Regions from separate parts of the Exiguobacterium alkaliphilum genome, predicted to be linked through region 2. Evidence: predicted binding sites of a transcription regulator. Region 2 holds the regulator's gene; the other holds the start of a gene.

Region 1 (9,937 bases), 560 kb from region 2:
AACGCTCATCAAACGCATCAAGTTCTTGCAAAAAGAAGCGGTCAACTGTCAACACTACGGGAAGACAGAGGCCCTCGCGAAAGTCGAACAGAAAATCGACAAAGCAATGGACGAGCTTGACGCGATCCCGGTCGTCCAAGCGTTCCAAGAGACGCAAGTTGAGGTGAACGACCTGCTTCAATACGTGACGGTGACGCTTGCGAACTCAGTGACCGACCGCATCATCGAATCGACAGACGGCGACGTACTCGCTGGTAAAACAGGAAGTGGCATGGCGGCCGAGAAATCACGCGGCGGCTGCGGATACTAACAAACAGCTGGCCTCTGGTCAGCTGTTCTAATTTCTAGAGGTGAAAAAAATGGAAATCATACATCAAACCCCGATGATGAAACAATACTTCTCAATCAAGGCGGACCATCCAGACGCCTTTTTGTTCTATCGACTTGGCGATTTTTATGAGCTGTTCTTTGAAGACGCGCAAATCGTAGCGAAAGAACTCGAATTGACGCTCACATCGAAGAACGGGAAGAACGCGGAACATCCAATCCCGATGTGTGGCGTGCCCCATCACTCGGCCGCGATTTATATCGAACAGTTGATTGAAAAAGGGTTTAACGTCGCCATCTGCGAACAGATGGAAGATCCAAAAGCGACGAAAGGGCTCGTCAAACGGGAAGTCATCCAAGTGATCACACCTGGGACGTATATGGCCGCCCTCGGTGACAAGGAGAACCGCTATCTTGTCGCGGTGACGAACCATCCACTCGGCTACGGGGTGGCACGCGGCGATGTGACGACAGGTGAATCTTGGCTCACGACCTTGCCGACGCGAGAAGCCGTTCGCCGTGAGATGGAAGGGCTACTCCCGAACGAGGTGCTCGTCTCGGACGAACGTTTGAAGGACGTGTTGGCACCGCTCGGGATCCCACTCTCGGTTCAAACCGACCGGATCGATAGCGACTTGGCCGTTGACGCTAGAGACGAGGCGCAACGAGACGCGTTCGCCTTGCTATACGCGTATTTGACACGAACACAAAAACGTTCGCTCGACCACTTGCAACCTGCCGTTGCCTATGAAGTCGAGCAGCACATGCAGCTTGACGCCAACACGGCCCGAAACTTGGAATTGTTCCGCTCGGCCCGTTCCGGGGAACGGAAAGGGTCGCTCCTCGCCCTGTTAGACGAGACGACGACCGCGATGGGAGGGCGACTATTAAAACGTTGGCTCGAACAACCGCTCTATACGGAAGGGGCGATAGAAGCGCGACTCGATGCGGTCGAAAACTTGTTAGACGACTTCATGTTACGTGACCAACTCCGCGAGCAGTTGAAGTACGTATACGATATCGAGCGTCTCGTCGCCAAGGTCGGATACGGGACGGCAAACGCCCGCGACCTCGTGCAGTTGCGCGATACGTTATCCCGCATCCCGGACGTGCGCGCCCTGTTACAAGCGGTGACGGCGTCAAGGCTTCGTCAAATCGATGCGGAACTCGATTCGTTTGAGGAATTAGCGGAATTGCTTCACCGAGCGCTCGTCGACGCACCGCCCATCTCGACGAAGGAAGGCGGCATGATTCGAGAAGGGTATTCGAGCGAGCTCGACGAACTGCTCGAAGCGAAAGCGAACGGGAAGACGTGGATTGCCAACCTTGAACAACAAGAGCGTCTTGCGACCGGAATCAAGTCGCTCAAAATCGGTTATAACCGTGTGTTCGGTTACTATCTTGAAGTCACGAAAGCGAACGCGAAGCTGCTCGAGGAAGGGCGGTATGAACGGAAACAGACCCTAACGAACGCCGAGCGTTACGTCACACCGGAATTAAAAGAAAAAGAGGCGCTCATTCTTGGGGCCGAAGAGAAGAGTTGCACGCTCGAGTATGACTTGTTCGTGGCACTTCGAGACGAGGTCAAGCGCGAGACGAAACCGTTGCAGCGGCTTGCCCGTTCGCTCAGTGAACTCGACGTCTTGCTCAGTCTCGCCATCGTCGCCGAAAAACGGGATTACGTTCGCCCGACGACGGCGAAACATGTTCAAATCGACCGCGGCCGCCATCCTGTCATCGAAACGGTGCTCGGGCGCGGCGAGTACGTCGCGAACGACTTGACGCTTGACGACTCGCGGCGGATGCTCCTCATCACGGGACCGAACATGTCCGGTAAGTCGACGTACATGCGTCAATTCGCACTCATCGCCATCATGCATCAGATCGGTTCGTTCGTCCCGGCCGAAGCGGCCGAGCTCCCATTGTTCGACCGTATCTTCACGCGAATCGGGGCAGCCGACGATTTAGTCAGCGGCCAGTCGACGTTCATGGTCGAGATGACCGAGACACGTCAAGCCGTCACGGAAGCGACGGAACATAGCCTCATCTTGCTCGATGAGATTGGACGCGGGACGTCGACATATGACGGGATGGCGCTCGCGCAAGCGATCGTGGAATATATCGCGGCCACGATCGGCGCGAAGACGCTCTTCTCGACCCACTATCACGAGTTGACCGTGTTGGAACAGACGATCTCGACGCTAGAGAACGTGCACGTCCGCGCAGTCGAACGTGATGGTCGCGTCGTCTTCTTGCACGAGGTCCACCCAGGCAAGGCGGATAAATCGTATGGGATTCACGTCGCCGAGTTGGCCGACTTGCCGGCAGATTTGATTGACCGGGCCCGGTCCATTTTAGAGCACCTCGAAGCCGAACCGGCGCCGGATGAAGCGAAGCGAGAAACACGCCCGACAAGTGAGACGGATGTGGCCCAGCTGTCCTTGTTCGAGAAATCGGACAGTTTAACAGACGAACTGCTCGCGCTCGATTTACTCGCCATGAATCCGATTGAGGCGATGCAGGCGCTCTATGCGCTACAACAAGCTGCGAAGAAAGGATGAGACGATGGGAATCATTCAAGAACTCCCTGAACAGTTAGCCAACCGAATCGCGGCGGGCGAGGTGGTCGAGCGACCCGCCTCGGTCGTCAAAGAACTCGTTGAGAATGCGATTGACGCCGGCGCGACGAAGATTGAGGTCGAGCTCGTCGAGGCCGGGATTCGGCTCATCAAAGTCCGGGATAACGGACACGGATTTTATGAAGATGACGCACCGCGCGCTTTTCTCCGTCACGCGACGAGCAAGATTCGCGACGAGCATGACTTGTTCCGCATCCGAACGCTCGGTTTCCGAGGCGAGGCCCTCGCGTCGATCGCCTCGGTTAGCCACGTCACGCTCAAGTCACGCCGCGCTGAAGAGGTCGGATTTGAGATGACGCTCGAGGGAGGGGTCTTGACCGAGACGAAGCCTGCGGCAATGAACGTCGGAACGGAGATCACGGTCAGCCAGCTGTTTTACAATACGCCGGCCCGGTTGAAATATTTGAAGACATCGGCGACCGAACTCGCGAGCATCACGGATACGTTGAATCGTATCGCCCTGTCTCATCCAGAGGTTCGTCTTGCAGCCTATCATGAAGACAAGGAGTTGTTGCGGACGAACGGAAACGGCGACCTTAAACAAGTGATGCTCGCCATCTACGGACGCCAAGTCGCCTCTCAAATCGTGACGGCGTCGAGCAAGACGAACGACTATAGTTTGAGCGCGTATCTCGTCCGTCCGGAAGTGACCCGTTCGAATAAACAATACGTGACGCTCATCTTGAACGGACGCAGCATCAAAAACTTCGCCCTCACCCAAAGCGTCCTCGAAGGCTATCACACGCTACTCCCGATCGGCCGTTACCCCATCGCTGTGCTCGAAGTGAACATGGACCCGATGTTGATCGATGTCAACGTTCACCCGACGAAGCGCGAAGTCCGGCTCTCAAAAGAAAAAGAGTTATGTCAATTGATTCGAGACACGGTCCAACTGACGCTTCGTGAGCAACGCCTCATCCCGACGGTCCAACCGAAACCGAAAGTGGAACGCGCCCAGACGGAACAAGCGCGACTCGACTTTACCGTCGAGCGCTCGCCTGAAGTGAAAGAAGAGCCGGCATGGAACTACCCGATACCACGTGAACCGATCACGTCGCCGAGCCAGTGGGCACCAACGCCTTTGAACAAGGAAGTCTCGCCGAGGCACGAGCCTGATTCGGAGGCCACCCCGATGAAACAGAAGACGGAGCGGCTCCCCGAGCTCGACGTCATCGGGCAATTACACGCGAGTTATATCGTCTGTGGCGGCGAGGACGGCATGTACGTCATCGACCAGCACGCCGCGCAAGAACGGATCAAGTATGAACTGTTCTATGAACAACTCGGGAATCCGGGGAAAGAGTACCAGCTACTCTTGTTACCGCTCACGCTCGAATTCACCCAGCAAGAAGCGCTCGCCATCGAAGAAGTGCTGCCGCTCTTAGAAGAGGCCGGGATTCAACTCGAGCCGTTCGGGGGGAACACGTTCCTCGTCCGAGAGATTCCGACGTGGTATCCGCAACACGACCTTGAAGGAACGGTTCGGGATTTAGTCGAGATGGCGATTCGCGATCGTTCGATTGACCTTGCCAAATATCGCGAGGAGGCGTCCATTTTGATGGCATGCAAACGTTCGATTAAAGCGAACCATCCGTTGAACGTCGAGATGATGCGCCAACTGATTCACGACTTGTCGGAGACAGCGTCGCCTTACACGTGTCCGCACGGTCGCCCAATCCTTGTTAAATGGAGTACGTACGAACTTGAGAAACTGTTTAAGCGTGTCATGTGACAACGTTGTAATCTTTTTTAACGGTCTGTAACGTTTACCCGATGCGTGACGTGGGAACATTATACACATGTCGCTCAACGCATCGAGGTTGAGAGGTGGCTCTTTCACTGCCTCACCCTCAAGATGTAGACATGATCCATTAACCAGTAGGGGGAAAAGATTATGGCAGACAAGCTTAATGTAACGAAACGAGAGTTACGACCACGATCGGTCCGTGCAAACTTACGCAAAGAAGGAAAAGTGCTAGGTGTCGTTTACGGCTACAAAGTCGAGAGCACACCAGTCGCGTTTGAAGAGATGGCACTTCGTAAAATCCTTCGTGAGCATGGTGATAACGCCTTGATCGAACTCAACATCGACGGCAAGAAAGTGAACACGCTCGTTCACGGGACGGAAGTTGACCCGTTCACGAACGAGTATAAGCACGTCGAGTTCATGGCCGTGAAGATGGACGAAGCAACAGAAGTCGAAGCGGACGTCACGCTCGTCGGCGACGCGAAAGGTGTCAAAGAAGGCGGCTTCTTGGCACAAACGCTCTATAAAGTCACGGTATCGGCCACACCTGCCAACATCCCAGAGCGCATCGAACTCGATGTATCTGAACTTGGCATCGGTGACTCGGTGACGGTAGCGGACATTCCAGAAAACAAAGACTACGAGGTTGTCTCGGATGGCGAACTTCAAATCGCATCGGTTAATGAGCCGGTATCACTTGAAGAGCTTGAAGCAGACACAGATACTACGCAAGAAGGTGAAACTGAAGCGACTGAAGAAGAGTCGGCTGAAGCATCTTCGGAAGAGTCTGAAGAGAAGTCTGAAGACAAAGAATAAGCTCGATCGAACGACCCTTTGCGAAGGGTCGTTTTTTTCGTCACAAATCCGACATATGTAAACGATTACGATGTGAAAAATGTGTCAACATGATCCAAGGTCGATTGCAATTTATTGGATTCGGGCTTATATTGTTAATGATTTCACACGTTCGTTCTTATTATAAAGGTTCATTCAAACAGAAAGAAGGGTTTGTGACATGGCATCAATGGAAATCCATGCACTTGAATCATTGCGAAAAAAAGCCCAGGCGTCATCGCACATGATTCATTATCGGCCAATGGAATACTTTTTACGGGCGATGCTCGCCGGGATCTTTATCGGGTTCGCCGCCATCTTCACACTAAAAGTCGTCAATGGCATGTATCTGCTTGATTCGCCGTTCACGACGCTCATTGGCGGCTTTTCGTTCGGGATCGCACTCGTGATGATCATTTATGGGGGAGCTGAGCTGTTCACGGGGAATACGATGTACTTCACGACGTCGACGTTGCGCGGATATACGACGCTCAGTGATACGATGCTCGTCTGGCTATTGTGCTTTGTTGGGAATGCAGTCGGCGGAATTTTGTTCGCCATATTGCTTGCCCCGACCGGAATCATTCAAGAACTTGGGATGAACAACTGGTTGTTCGCCGTCGTCGAGAGCAAGATGCACCATACGACGGTCGAGATTTTCTTCCGTGCCATCTTCTGTAACTGGATGGTTTGCCTGGCGATTTTCTTGCCGAAACAAATGAAAAATGAATTTGCGCAAATCTTCTCGATGATCTTCCTAGTCGCGGTCTTCTTCGCTTCAGGATTCGATCATGTCATCGCGAACTTCGTTTTGTTCGCGCTCACGCTCGTCGTCCCGCACCCAGAGACAATCAGTTTCGCCGGGGCGATTCACAACTTGGTTCCGGCGACGTTCGGAAACATCATCGGAGGTGCCTTGTTCATGGGGGCCATCTATACGTGGTTGAACGCGAAAGGATTGCGGGAAGCCCAAGAGTCAGAAGAAGTCGAGTTGACGATCGTCAAACCTGCTAAAGAAGTATGACTTATATCACGAATCGTAACAGTCGAGTCCCTGCCTAGGGTTCGGCTGTTTTTTGTCATGTTTGCCCTATAAAGATGTCACAAAGTCGTCCCGCATAAATGCCTGCGAACGTGACATAATCTATATATAGATGATTGGTTCGCTGTTTACAGCGAATGGATTCAATATATAGTGAGGTGTTGCAGGGTGAATTTAATTCGATTGTATGAAGATGTCTGTGTCCTCCCTGACCAGGATTTGGTCCAAGAAAACGCGAACGTGGACGGCAAGTCGCCGCTCGGGAAGCTGGCTCGCTTGTCCTCGGAAGTGTCAAAAGAACTCGCGACGACGTACTTGTTGTCCGAACGCTCGCGACGTGCGGTCGCCGATAATTTTTTATACATTCACGATGCAGACTATTACGTGACGGGCTCAACGACGTGTTGCCAAATTCCGCTCGGTGACTTGCTAATGAACGGCTTTCACACCGGACATGGGACGATTCGGCCCCCGAAAGACATCCGGTCGGCGATGGCACTCGCCTCGATTATCCTTCAGGCGAACCAGAACATGCAGCACGGAGGACAGGCGTTCCCAATGTTTGACGTTGATTTAGCTCCCTATGTGGAGAAGACGTATGAACGTCACCTCGAACGACTCCGTCATCTCCCGGTCGAGTTGACGGACACCGAGATGCGTACGATTGCGGAAGAAGAGACGATTACGGCGACGTATCAAGCGTGCGAGGCGTTCATCCACAACGCCAACTCGATGCATTCCCGTGGCGGTGGGCAAGTTCCGTTCGTTTCCATCAACTATGGGACGGATACGTCACGATGGGGCCGAATTTTTATTCGGGAACTGTTACGCGCGACCGAACGCGGTCTCGGGAATGGCGAGACACCGATCTTCCCGATTCAAATTTTTAAAGTAAAAGAAGGCGTCAACTTCCATGAGGGAGACCCAAACATCGACTTGTTTAAACTCGCTTGTCGAGTGACAGGGAAGCGGCTGTTCCCGAACTTTTCCTTCATCGACGCCCCGTTCAACGCGCAATACAATGACGGTACGCCGGAGTCCGAGGTCGCCTATATGGGTTGCCGGACACGCGTGATGGGCAATCGGCACGGCGCTGAGACGTCGATCGGACGGGGAAACTTGTCGTTCTCGACACTGAACTTGGTAAAGATGGCCCTCGTTTCATCTGACATCAAAGCGTTCTATCGTATGCTCAACGACTATTTCGACATCGCAATCGAGCAATTACGCGACCGGTTCGAATACCAGTGCAAACGCCGAGCCGATGAATTCCGTTTCCTTTACGCGCAACATGTTTGGCGTGGCGGCGAGACGCTCGCTCCGGATGACGAGGTCCGCGACGTATTGAAGCAAGGTACACTCTCGGTCGGTTTTATCGGGCTGGCCGAGACGTTACAGGTTCTATTGGGGTCGACCCATGCCGAGTCGCGAGAAGCTGAACGACTTGGCCTAGAGATCGTGACGCATCTAGCCGAGCGGGTGAAAGAAGCGGCCGACCGATATGATCTAAACTTCTCGCTCCTTGCGACCCCGGCGGAAGGGTTGTCCGGCAAGTTCGTCGTGAAAGATCAGGAAGCGTTCGGGATGATTGAAGGCGTGACCGACCGCGCGTTCTACACGAACTCGTTCCACGTGCCAGTCTATAAAGATGTCTCGATTCGTGAAAAAATTAGAATTGAGGCGCCTTACCATGCCCTTTGTGACGCTGGCCATATCACGTATGTCGAAGTCGATGGTTCCCTTGCCCATAATTCGGAAGCCGTCGAGGCAATCGTTAGACTGATGCGTAAACATGACATTGGCTATGGGTCGATCAATCACCCGGTCGATCGTTGTGGGAATTGCGGACTTGAAGGCATCATTGATGAAGCATGCCCGACTTGCGGGGAGTCCGAGCAAATTGAGCGTATTCGCCGTATCACAGGATATTTGGTCGGCACAATGGATCGATGGAACTCGGCAAAACGGGAAGAAGAACGAGCGAGGGTGAAACATGATGCGCGTCCTATCCGTCATTGAAGATTCGGTCGTCGACGGGCCGGGAATCCGTACCGTCGTCTTTACAGCGGGCTGCCCGCATCACTGCCGAGGCTGTCACAACCCGGAGTCATGGAATCCAGCCGGCGGGGAAGAGGTGTCAGTTGAGACACTTCTAGAACAGATCCAAGTGTCTGGGTGGGACGGGGTTACCGTTTCAGGCGGTGAACCGTTTATGCAACCGAAAGAGTTGGCGGCTCTCGTTCGGGGCTGCAAGCGATTGGCAAAAAACGTTTGGGTTTATACCGGGTATACGCTTGAGTTACTTGAACAGATGAATGACGAACACGTGACGGACGTGCTCAATCAAGCCGACGTGCTCGTCGACGGGAAATTCATCGAGTCCCTAAAGGACCGATCGCTCCGGTTTCGAGGTTCGAGCAATCAGCGCATCATTTTTTTGAACAAAGTGTGATCGGGGCGAATCGCCTCGATTTTTTGTATACTCATAAAAAAGGGGGAATTTACATGAAATGGTGTACATATGAACGTGACGGGGAAGTAGCGATTGGGATCGTCGAAGGGACGAACGTGTATGACGTCAGTAATCAATTACATACGAACGCATTGTTAGAAGTCATCGCCCGTGAGTTCGAGCCAGACGTCGACCTAGACGTCGCACCGCGCTATCCGCTCGAATCGGTCAAACTGCTCGCACCGTACCGTCCGCTCAAAAACGTCATCTGTATCGGAAAGAATTACGAAGAACACGTGAAAGAGATGGACACGGCAGGGGCCGGGAAGCTCGTCATCTTCACGAAGGCGCCGACATCGGTCGTCGGTCCAGACGCAGTCGTCGAACGACATCCGGAGCTGACCGACCAGCTCGATTATGAAGGGGAGCTTGCCGTCATTATCGGCAAGTCGGGCCGCGATATCGAACACGTCGAGGAACACATCTTCGGCTACACGGTCTTAAACGACATTACGGCGCGAGACGTGCAAAAACAACACGTCCAATTCTTCCGCGGCAAGTCGTTTGATACGTTCTGTCCGATTGGCCCTTACGTCGTCACACCGGACGAGCTCTCATTCCCGCTCACGATCGAGACGACCGTGAACGGGGAACTTCGACAAGCCGGCACGACCGCCGACATGATTCGGCCGATTGAAGAATTGATTCGGACGCTGTCAAAAGGAATGACGCTCGAAGCCGGGGACATCATCGCGACCGGAACGCCTGCTGGTGTCGGCCATGGGATGAAACCACCTGTCTATTTACAGACAGGCGACACGGTCGAGGTATCCATCTCGGGGATTGGTTCGCTACGAAATATCATCGTCTAACACATTGACGCAAATTGTGAAGAA
Region 2 (9,937 bases):
GGCCCACTTTGAACACACGTTACCGGAAGACGATGCCGTCTACGGCAAAGGGGCGAAGCGCCACATCCCGGAACGTGACGTGCTCGAGCAACATCTCGCCGAGAAAGCGATGGCGATCTTGTCGCTCTTCGACCATGTCGCCGCGGCGCTCGTCGAGAACGAACAGACGTCGCTCTATGAAGACTTAGAACGTCCGCTCGTCTCGGTCCTCGCCGAAATGGAATGGGCCGGTATTCACGTCGATGTGGCGACGTTGCAGGCGATGGAGCAAGATTTAGGTGGTCGGATCGAACAACTTGAGTCAGAGATTCACCATCTTGCCGGTGAAGCGTTCAATATTAACTCGCCGAAACAACTCGGCGTCATCTTATTTGAGAAGTTGGCGCTCCCGCCGGTCAAGAAGACGAAGACCGGCTATTCGACGGCGGCGGACGTGCTCGAGAAGCTGGCACCGCTCCATCCGATTATTGAACACATCATGCATTACCGAGAGCTCGGAAAACTCCAATCGACCTATGTCGAAGGGTTGCAAAAAGTCGTGAAGGAAGACGGGAAGATTCATACCCGTTACACGCAGACGCTGACGCAAACCGGGCGTCTCTCTTCGGTCAACCCGAACTTACAGAACATCCCGATTCGACTCGAGGAGGGACGCCGGATTCGTAAGGCGTTCACAGCAAGCGAACCGGGCTGGGTACTGTACGCGGTCGACTATTCACAAATCGAGTTACGGATCATGTCGCACATGTCCCAAGACGAGAAGATGCTCGATGCGTTCTTGCATGACGAAGACATCCATACCTCGACGGCAGCGAACGTTTTCAAAGTCGCCAAAGAGGATGTGACGTCACTCATGCGCCGCCAAGCGAAGGCGGTCAACTTCGGCATCATCTATGGCATCAGTGATTATGGATTGTCACAAAACCTTGGGATTAGTCGAAAAGAAGCGCAAACGTTCATCGACACGTATTTCGAACAGTTCCCGGGCGTGAAACGATTCATGGACGAGGCGATTGAACGGGCACGTAAACACGGATACGTCGAGACGATGCTGAAGCGTCGTCGCAACATCCCAGACATCCATTCACGCAATTTCAATCTGCGTGGGTTCGCGGAGCGGACAGCCATCAACACCCCGATTCAAGGGACGGCGGCTGATATCATCAAGAAAGCGATGATTGACGTCGATCAGGCGCTTCGAACCTCGACACTCCAGTCGAAGTTATTGTTACAAGTGCACGATGAACTCATCTTTGAAGGACCGAAAGAAGAGACCGAGGCGCTCGAGAAGCTCGTCAAACAGGCGATGGAGCACACGATTCAACTCGATGTACCGCTTCGCGCCGACGGCTCGTTCGGCGAGACGTGGTTTGATACAAAATAAAGACTAGAAAGGAACTTGTTATGCCTGAACTACCTGAAGTGGAGACGGTCTGTCGTCGATTACGGCCGTTCGTCTCCGGAAAAACGATTGAAGCCGTAGACGTGTTTGACGCAAAAATCATCCGTGGGCACGAGCCGGATCAGTTCGTCGAGCACTTGCTCGGTGAGACGATTCTAGACGTCGAGCGGCGTGGAAAGTTCATCTTATTCAAATTGACGAACGGATATCTCGTTTCGCACTTACGGATGGAAGGGAAATTCTTCCCGCATGACGAAAGAGTCAGTCCGGTCAAACATTCGCATGTCGTCTTCACGTTCACGGACGGGACGACGCTCCATTACAATGACGTCCGAAAGTTCGGGACGATGGAGTTGAAGACGAATGAGGAACTATTCGTCACACCCCCGCTGTCGCTTCTCGCGCTCGAGCCGTTCGATCCGGATGTCACGGCCGAAGCGTTACACAGACGGCTGAGCCGGATGAACGTCCGCGCCATCAAGACGGCGCTACTTGACCAATCCATTTTTGTCGGACTCGGTAACATCTATGTCGATGAGACGCTGTTTCGGGCCGGTGTCCATCCGACCCGACCGGCAGCGAGCTTGTCATATGCTGAAGTTGAGACGGTCCGGCAAGAGGCGATTGCCGTCTTGACCGAGGCGATTGAGCGAGGGGGGAGCACGATTCGGAGCTACACGAATCCAGACGGGGCGACCGGCACGTTCCAAGAGACACTTTACGTCTACGGACAGACCGGCAACCCGTGCCAGAAGTGCGGCCGGTCGATTGAGAAGATGAAACTAGGCGGACGGGGTACGCATTACTGTCCGCACTGCCAACAGTAAGAGGTGGAGAAGATGTTGAAGATTGGTTTGACAGGCGGAATCGCGACCGGGAAGTCGACCGTCTCACGCCTGTTTCGACAACGTGGCATCCCAATTATCGATGCCGATCAAATTGCCCGTAAGGTCATCGAGCCAAATGGAAAAGCGTTCGCCGCAGTCCGTGAAGCGTTCCCGGCGTGTTTCGACGGGGATCGATTGAATCGACCGGCGCTCGGGCGCGAGATTTTTCATGACGATGCGAAACGTCAACTCCTCAATCAACTCATGCACCCCGCCATCCGGGAAGAGATGGTCGAAGAGATGAAAGGGTACGCAGAGTCGGGCGAGACGGTCGTCATCTTCGACATCCCGCTCTTGTTCGAAGGGACGATGCGCGATCTTGTCGACTACACGGTCGTCGTCTATTGCCGGGAAGAGATTCAATTGATGCGGCTCATGGAACGGAACGGCTTGACGAAAGAGGAAGCACTCGCCCGGATTCATGCCCAAATCCCGATTGAAGAGAAAAAACATCAAGCAGACTACTTGATTAACAATAACGGGGCGCTCGGTGAACTGCCGCCTCAAGTCGATCGGCTCGTCAATCAGTTTCGGGACACGAAAAAAGAAGGCGTCTGACGCCTTCTTTCGTGAAGACGCATCCTCATTCAAGGGGTGCGTCTTTTAATTGAGCGGGTCGGATTCGGGTCTACCTTTTCGCCACGTGTCATAGATGGCGCGACCGTCGCTCGGGTGACCGTTGGAATAGTAAATCGGGTAAAGCGAGAAGAAGATATAGTAGAACGAGAAGTAGGCGAACTGATACGTATAAATGGTCGGTTCGATTTCCCGTGCCAAGATGAATCCGTTCACGATTAAGATGCTCGCCAAGTTGAAAAGCGATCCGCCGGCATAGACGAGGCTCCTCGTCAGACGATTGCTCACTTTTAAATCGGTGAATTGACACCACGCATCATAAAAGTAGACGCGATTGAACTGCAATCGGCCGACTTTGAATAATTTTTTCCCCGTACCAATCTCCATGTCGAGTGATCCACCGAACAGTTTCGCGAAAAAGAAATGACCGAATTGATGAATCAATGTCACGATCGGCAAGATGATGAAAAATGAAATGACGAATTTATCGATGTCGCCCCAACCAAACATAAAACATTGCTCCTTTCCAAGCTCTAGAACGAATTTCCCTCTTTTATAAAACTCAAACTGTAAAAAAGTGAAAGAAATGTGACGATTGATAGTGAAAACGCTTCCAATTATCCGTTATAATGGTGTCGTAACGCAGAAAAAAGGGGGAACTAGAATGGGGACGAAAGTGGCGATCAATGGATTTGGACGAATCGGGAGAATGGTGTTCCGGAAATTGATGCTTGAGGGCCGGCATGAGGTCGTGGCCATCAATGCGAGTTATCCAGCCGATACGCTGGCGCATTTGATTAAACATGACACGGTCCACGGACCGTTCGGGTTGACGGTTCGAGCGCATGGGGATGCGCTTATCGTCGACGGGAAGCGAATCGAACTCGTGGCCGAGCGAGACCCGGAGAAGTTGCCGTGGCGCGAGCTCGACATTGAAATCGTCGTTGAAGCGACTGGGAAGTTCAATTCAGACATCGGTGCGTCGAAACATTTGACGGCCGGAGCGAAGAAAGTGATTTTGACGGCGCCTGGTAAAGGCGACGTGCGGACGATCGTGATGGGGGTCAATGATCGGGAGTACACACCGGAGCACGACCACATCATCTCGAACGCCTCGTGTACGACGAACTGTCTCGGACCGGTCGTCAAAGTGCTCGACTCGACGTTCGGGATCGAGACCGGTCTCGTGACGACGGTGCATGCGTACACGAACGACCAAAACAACATCGACAACCCGCATAAAGACTTACGTCGGGCCCGTGCTTGTGGTACCTCGATTATACCGACTTCGACAGGGGCCGCGAAAGCGATAGGCCTCGTACTGCCAGAGCTTCAAGGTAAGTTGAACGGGATGGCGCTCCGGGTGCCGACCCCGAACGTCTCACTCGTCGACCTCGTCGTCGAATTGCGCCGGGACGTGACGGTCGATGAAGTGAACGAAGCGTTCGAACGTGCGGCCCATGGGGAGATGACGGGCATTCTCGGTGTATCGACCGAACCGCTCGTCTCAATCGATTTCAATGGCGATGAGCGCTCGTCCATCATCGATGCGGATTCGACGATGGTGATTGGAGGGAACCATGTCAAAGTACTCGCGTGGTATGACAACGAATGGGGCTATTCATGCCGTGTCGTCGACTTGTTGGACATGGTCGCGAGCTACCTTCAAATCGGGCAACAAGAAACCCACGCCTAAAAAAATATATTTAACGAAAAATATTTTTAAAGAAATGAAACAAATGTCTTGTAACGACGTCCCAAACACGATACACTCTAACTCGTGAACTTCAATTGGTCTGACAAACGCAACTTAAAGGGTTAGGACCTCTCTGGACTAACTTGCCCCCGTGGTTGTGGGCGATTCAGGCACAAAGTGAGTGATCATCAACTACTTTGAGACCATTGATGTAAAGGGGGATCCACTAATATGGATACTATGGGACGTCACATTATTACAGAACTTTGGGAGTGCAATCCCGACAAATTGAACGATATCGACTACATCGAGCGCTTGTTCGTCGATGCAGCACTTCGCTCGGGCGCTGAAGTCCGTGAAGTTGCTTTCCACAAATTCGCGCCGCACGGTGTGAGTGGAGTCGTGATCATCTCAGAATCGCACTTGACGATTCACAGCTTCCCGGAGCATGGCTACGCATCAGTCGATGTGTTCACATGTGGGGACCGCATCGATCCGGCTACAGCGTCGCAGTATATCGCTGAAGGTTTGGACGCGAAAGTGCGTGAAGACGTCAAACTTGATCGTGGAATGGGACCAATCCGTGTTCCTGAAGCGCAAGTGGCAATCAGCAAATAATCAGATTGACCTTTTGAGGCTGGCCGATTTTCGGTCAGCCCTTTTAATTGTTTTGTTAACGCCTTAATTTTGATATGCTTAACGTATATAAATGAGTTGTTGAGGTGGAAAATGGGAGTATTCGATAAGTTTCAAACACATATCCAGACAGATGATTCGCATAAACAGGAAGCGTTGCGCACCCGTTACTATGCCGCGTCTCCGAACGCCGTCATGAAGTGGCTCGAGGAAACAATCAAGAAAGAAGGGCAGACGGTTCGCCGTGTCGATGCAGACCGAGGCGAACTCGCGTTTCAAGGTGACGGATGGGACGCACTCGCGACTGTCATTCAAGTCGACGGGGGACGGACAGCGGTCGACTTCACGTTGAACCGGGATAGCCGCTTCGGTCCAGACCTTCGTCAAATCGTGGTGACGTATTATGAGGCGTTACAACAAAAATTCCCGCTCCGAGCCATCGGAAACAAAACTGTTGAATGATAAGGAGGCTTGAGCATGCGTTGTCCTAAATGTGATCATAACGGAACGAGGGTGCTCGACTCCCGTCCAGTTCAGGATTTTTATTCGATTCGCCGTCGCCGCGAGTGTGAGCAGTGCGGCTATCGGTTCACAACGTTCGAGACGGTTGAACAGACGCCGCTCATCATCGTCAAGAAAGATGGGAATCGAGAAGAGTTCAGTCGCGAGAAAGTGCTTCGCGGGATCATTCGCGCCTGTGAGAAACGTCCGGTCACGCTCGAACAGCTTGAAGGTGTCGTCACGAAAGTCGAACAACAGTTACGTGCGCTCGGCCAGTCCGAGATTCCGAGTGAACAAGTCGGCGAACTCGTCATGAACGAACTCGCCCGCGTCGACGAAGTGGCGTACGTCCGCTTCGCCTCGGTGTATCGCCAATTCAAAGATATTTCCGTGTTCTTTAAAGAACTAGAAGATTTAATGAAGCAAGAAAAATCGACCAACTAAGGGCGGCCTTCTGGTCGCCTTTTTTCAGGGGAGAATCACTATGGAAAAAGAACGGACCATCTTTGGGACCGATGAACTGCTCATCATGAGCACGGGGCTCGTCGATCGCGAGTCCTATCAATCGCTCTATCATCTGTATCAACCGGTCATCGGGGTAAAAGCGCTCGCGCTCTATCAGACGCTTTGGAGTGAACTGAAACCTGGGAAAATGAAATCGAATTATATGTCACACAGCGCCTTATGTGAAATGCTCGAGTATTCGATTAACGAGCTGACGGACAGCCTGTTCCGGCTCGAAGCGATTGGACTCGTGCGAACGTATAAGACGAAAGACGCGCGCGTCACGCAGTACGTGTATCAGTTGCGGGTCCCGCTCGCGCCGCACACGTTCTTGAACGACGGCCTGTTGTCGAGTTTTCTCTTCTATAAGGTAGGTGAGGTCCGCTTCAAACAGTTGCAAGGTCGATTCACGATCGACCCGCTTCCGGCCGGCATCGTCGAAGTGACGAAAGATTTTAACGAGGTGTTCGACGTCAAAGGCGTCAACCATATGGCGTTCACGCAAAAAAACTATGAGAAACCGGATCGTGCGAAAATCGAGATCAACTATACGTTCGATATGGACATCGTCAAAAAGTTGACGAACTTCCCGGTCGGCTTTTTCACGAAAAAGTTGGATGAGACCATCACGAAACTCGCCTACGTCTCTCAAATCGATGAAGAGTTGATGGCCGAAATGTTGAAAGAGTATTTCGTCCATGAAGCGTACCTGCCGCTCAGCGAACAAGAGAAGCGAGACGGCTGTCGCCAGATGGTGCTCCAGCTGAAGAAGAAGCAGACAAGGCATCGAAAAGCGAAGGCGAACGAGTTGACGAAGACCGAACTCGGGGACTTGGACGATCCGAACGTGATGGAGACGGCGCATCCGCATCAATACGTCTCGACGCTTCGGAAGACGCCGCAATTATCGAAGAGCGACGAACAACTCATCATCGAGATGGTCGATACGCTCGGACTCGCCCCAGGCGTCATCAACGCACTGTTCTATTACTGCATCGAAGTGAAGAAGCAGACGCGGCTTAGTGAGAATTACGTGATGCGCATCGCCACGAGCTGGAAGACGGCCGGATATGTGCATGCGAAAGATGCGCTCGACCAAGAAGCGACACAAGACGCGTTGATTGAGAAGAAACAACAGAAGCGCGAGAACGTGCAACGGACGACGGTCGGCTCACGCCGCAAGACGCCGCAGACGGAACTGCCGAAGTGGCTTGAAGAGGACGCGAAAGAGCAACGCTCGTACGACCAGAAACGAAAACAAGAGCTCGAGGCGTCGGTGCCAGATGACGCTGAACTCGTCAAGTTGCTCAATGAGTTGAAAGAGAAAGGATGAGGGACATGGAACGTATCAATCAGACGCTCGCCCAGATGATGAATCGGAAAGAAGTTCGGGAAGCGTACGAGTCGATTCGTCGGCGTACCCTCGACCATCCTGGCGTGATCGCCTTCTTAAAGGCACATCCGGAGCTAGATGAGGCGGCAATCGAGCTCGGCTTCACGAAACTGAGCGAGTATGCCGAACAGATGGACGGAAAGGTGCTCATCGAGGCGAACGCCGTCATTCCGGGCCATCAGCCCGTCCTCTATGTCGACCTCGGACAAGTCGCCATCCGTTACGAGGAAACGGTCAAACATCGTCAAGCGCGTCGGCAAAAAGAGATGGACCGAAAGTTCAAGAGTCTGTTCTTGCCGGAAGAAGTGCGTGAAGCGAGCTTTGAATCGTTCGATTGGTCGGATGACGCCCGTAAAATCGCACTCCGTGAGGCGATGCGGTTCGTCTCCGGGATGAAGACGAGACAGAAAGTGAACGGTCTGTATCTGCACGGCAGCTTCGGCGTCGGGAAGACGTATCTGCTCGCAGCCATCGCCAACGAGTTGAAAGTGGCCGACATCGAGACGATTCTCGTCCACGCCCCTGGCTTCGTTTCGGAAGCGAAACGGAAAATCCGGACCGACTCGTTCGATTCGTTTTTGACGTCGTTCCAACACGTGCCCGTGCTGTTGATTGATGACATCGGGGCCGAGGCGATTAGCCCGTGGGTGCGCGACGAGCTGTTCGGCATCATCTTGCAGTACCGGATGATGCACCGGTTACCGACGCTATACAGTTCGAACTTCAGTGGCGAAGAGCTCGAGACCCATTTCTCGATTGACGGATCCCCGCAAAATAAGATGAAAGCGCAACGGCTCATGCAGCGCATCTCGACGACGACGACACAAATCGAGTTGAAAGGTGAAAATCGTCGCCGGTAAGGATTGTATTTCTCGAACGGGTTGACTATACTAATAGCATATAATGGATGCAATGACAGAGGACATGAGACGTCGTCACGGGTTTCAAAGCGAGGGAAGGTTGGTGAGAGCTTCCTAGACACGCCGAACGTTTTACTCCCTCCGAGCACCGCACGGGTCAATCGTGCGGCGAGTCACACTCGTTATCGTGTGTTCGAGCCAAGCGTCTGCTTGGGAACGAGGGTGGTACCACGAGAATCAAAGCTCGTCCCTTTCATAGGGATGGGCTTTTTTTATTTTTTTTGAAAAGAGAGGGGAAGTTACATGATTCATTTGACATTTCCAGACGGTGCCGTCAAGGAGTTCGAAGCCGGCATCACAGCAGAAGAAGTAGCAGGTTCGATTAGCCCGGGCCTCCGTAAAAAAGCGCTCGCCGCAAAAATTGACGGGGAATTGATCGATTATCGTCGCCCGATCGAACAAGACGGTCGCATCGAACTCGTCATGCCGGACTCCGAGGACGGCCTCGACTTGATGCGCCACTCGACGGCTCACTTGATGGCGCAAGCAATCAAGCGCCTTTACGGTGATGAAGGCTCGATTTACCTCGGGATTGGACCGACAATCGAGAACGGCTTCTATTACGACATCGAGATGGACCGTCGTATCAACGAAGAGGATTTGCCTGAAATCGAGAAGATGATGAAACGCATCGTCGATGAGAACCTCGACATCACACGTGAAGTCGTTTCGCGTGACGAGGCGCTCGCCCGCTATCAGGCACTCGGTGACCCACTCAAAATCGAATTGCTCGAAGACATCCCGGCCGACCAGACGCTCACGATGTATCATCAAGGCGAATTTTTCGACTTGTGCCGTGGACCGCACGTCGCATCGACATCGAAATTGAAAGTGTTCAAATTGATGAGCGTCGCCGGGGCCTACTGGCGTGGCGATTCCGACAACAAAATGTTGCAACGCATCTACGGGACAGCATGGGCGACGAAAGAACAGCTCGCAGAACACTTGCGTCTCCTTGAAGAGGCGAAAGAGCGTGACCATCGTAAACTCGGGAAAGAGCTCGATCTCTTCTTCGTCTCGCAAGAGGTCGGTCAAGGTCTGCCGATGTGGCTCCCGAAAGGCGCCTCGATTCGTCGCACGGTCGAGCGCTATATCGTCGACAAAGAACTCGAACTCGGTTATCAGCACGTCTATACGCCGGTGCTCGGTTCGGTCGATTTGTATAAGACGTCTGGACACTGGGACCACTATCAAGACGACATGTTCCCGAAAATGGAGATGGACAACGAAGAACTCGTCCTGCGTCCGATGAACTGTCCGCACCATATGACAATCTACAAACACGAGCCACGTTCGTACCGTGAACTCCCACTTCGGATCGCCGAACTCGGCGGCATGCACCGTTATGAGATGTCTGGGGCGCTCACAGGCTTGCAGCGCGTCCGTTACATGGTGCTCAATGACGGGCACACGTTCGTCACA

Evidence for each region. The regulator NrdR, encoded in region 2, represses ribonucleotide reductase genes. The targets are predictions, from matches to a motif close to AACACNATATATNGTGTT.
Region 1: KB235_RS10040 (anaerobic ribonucleoside triphosphate reductase) is a predicted target of NrdR. The motif match lies at 6,730-6,747, and genes of this name have one in related genera.

Annotation. Positions count from the first base shown of each region.
Region 1 is NZ_CP073101.1:1,943,656-1,953,592, reverse strand. It holds gene KB235_RS10065 (YlbF/YmcA family competence regulator) at 1-310, shown strand, start outside; gene mutS (DNA mismatch repair protein MutS) at 360-2,888, shown strand; gene mutL (DNA mismatch repair endonuclease MutL) at 2,893-4,698, shown strand; gene KB235_RS10050 (50S ribosomal protein L25/general stress protein Ctc) at 4,861-5,529, shown strand; gene KB235_RS10045 (formate/nitrite transporter family protein) at 5,738-6,571, shown strand; gene KB235_RS10040 (anaerobic ribonucleoside triphosphate reductase) at 6,758-8,608, shown strand; gene nrdG (anaerobic ribonucleoside-triphosphate reductase activating protein) at 8,586-9,041, shown strand; gene KB235_RS10030 (fumarylacetoacetate hydrolase family protein) at 9,095-9,913, shown strand.
Region 2 is NZ_CP073101.1:1,383,985-1,393,921, forward strand. It holds gene polA (DNA polymerase I) at 1-1,384, shown strand, start outside; gene mutM (DNA-formamidopyrimidine glycosylase) at 1,405-2,229, shown strand; gene coaE (dephospho-CoA kinase) at 2,242-2,847, shown strand; gene KB235_RS07140 (site-2 protease family protein) at 2,893-3,375, opposite strand; gene KB235_RS07145 (glyceraldehyde-3-phosphate dehydrogenase) at 3,530-4,561, shown strand; gene speD (adenosylmethionine decarboxylase) at 4,793-5,179, shown strand; gene KB235_RS07155 (hypothetical protein) at 5,291-5,659, shown strand; gene nrdR (transcriptional regulator NrdR) at 5,675-6,142, shown strand; gene KB235_RS07165 (DnaD domain protein) at 6,183-7,535, shown strand; gene dnaI (primosomal protein DnaI) at 7,541-8,455, shown strand; gene thrS (threonine--tRNA ligase) at 8,759-9,937, shown strand, end outside.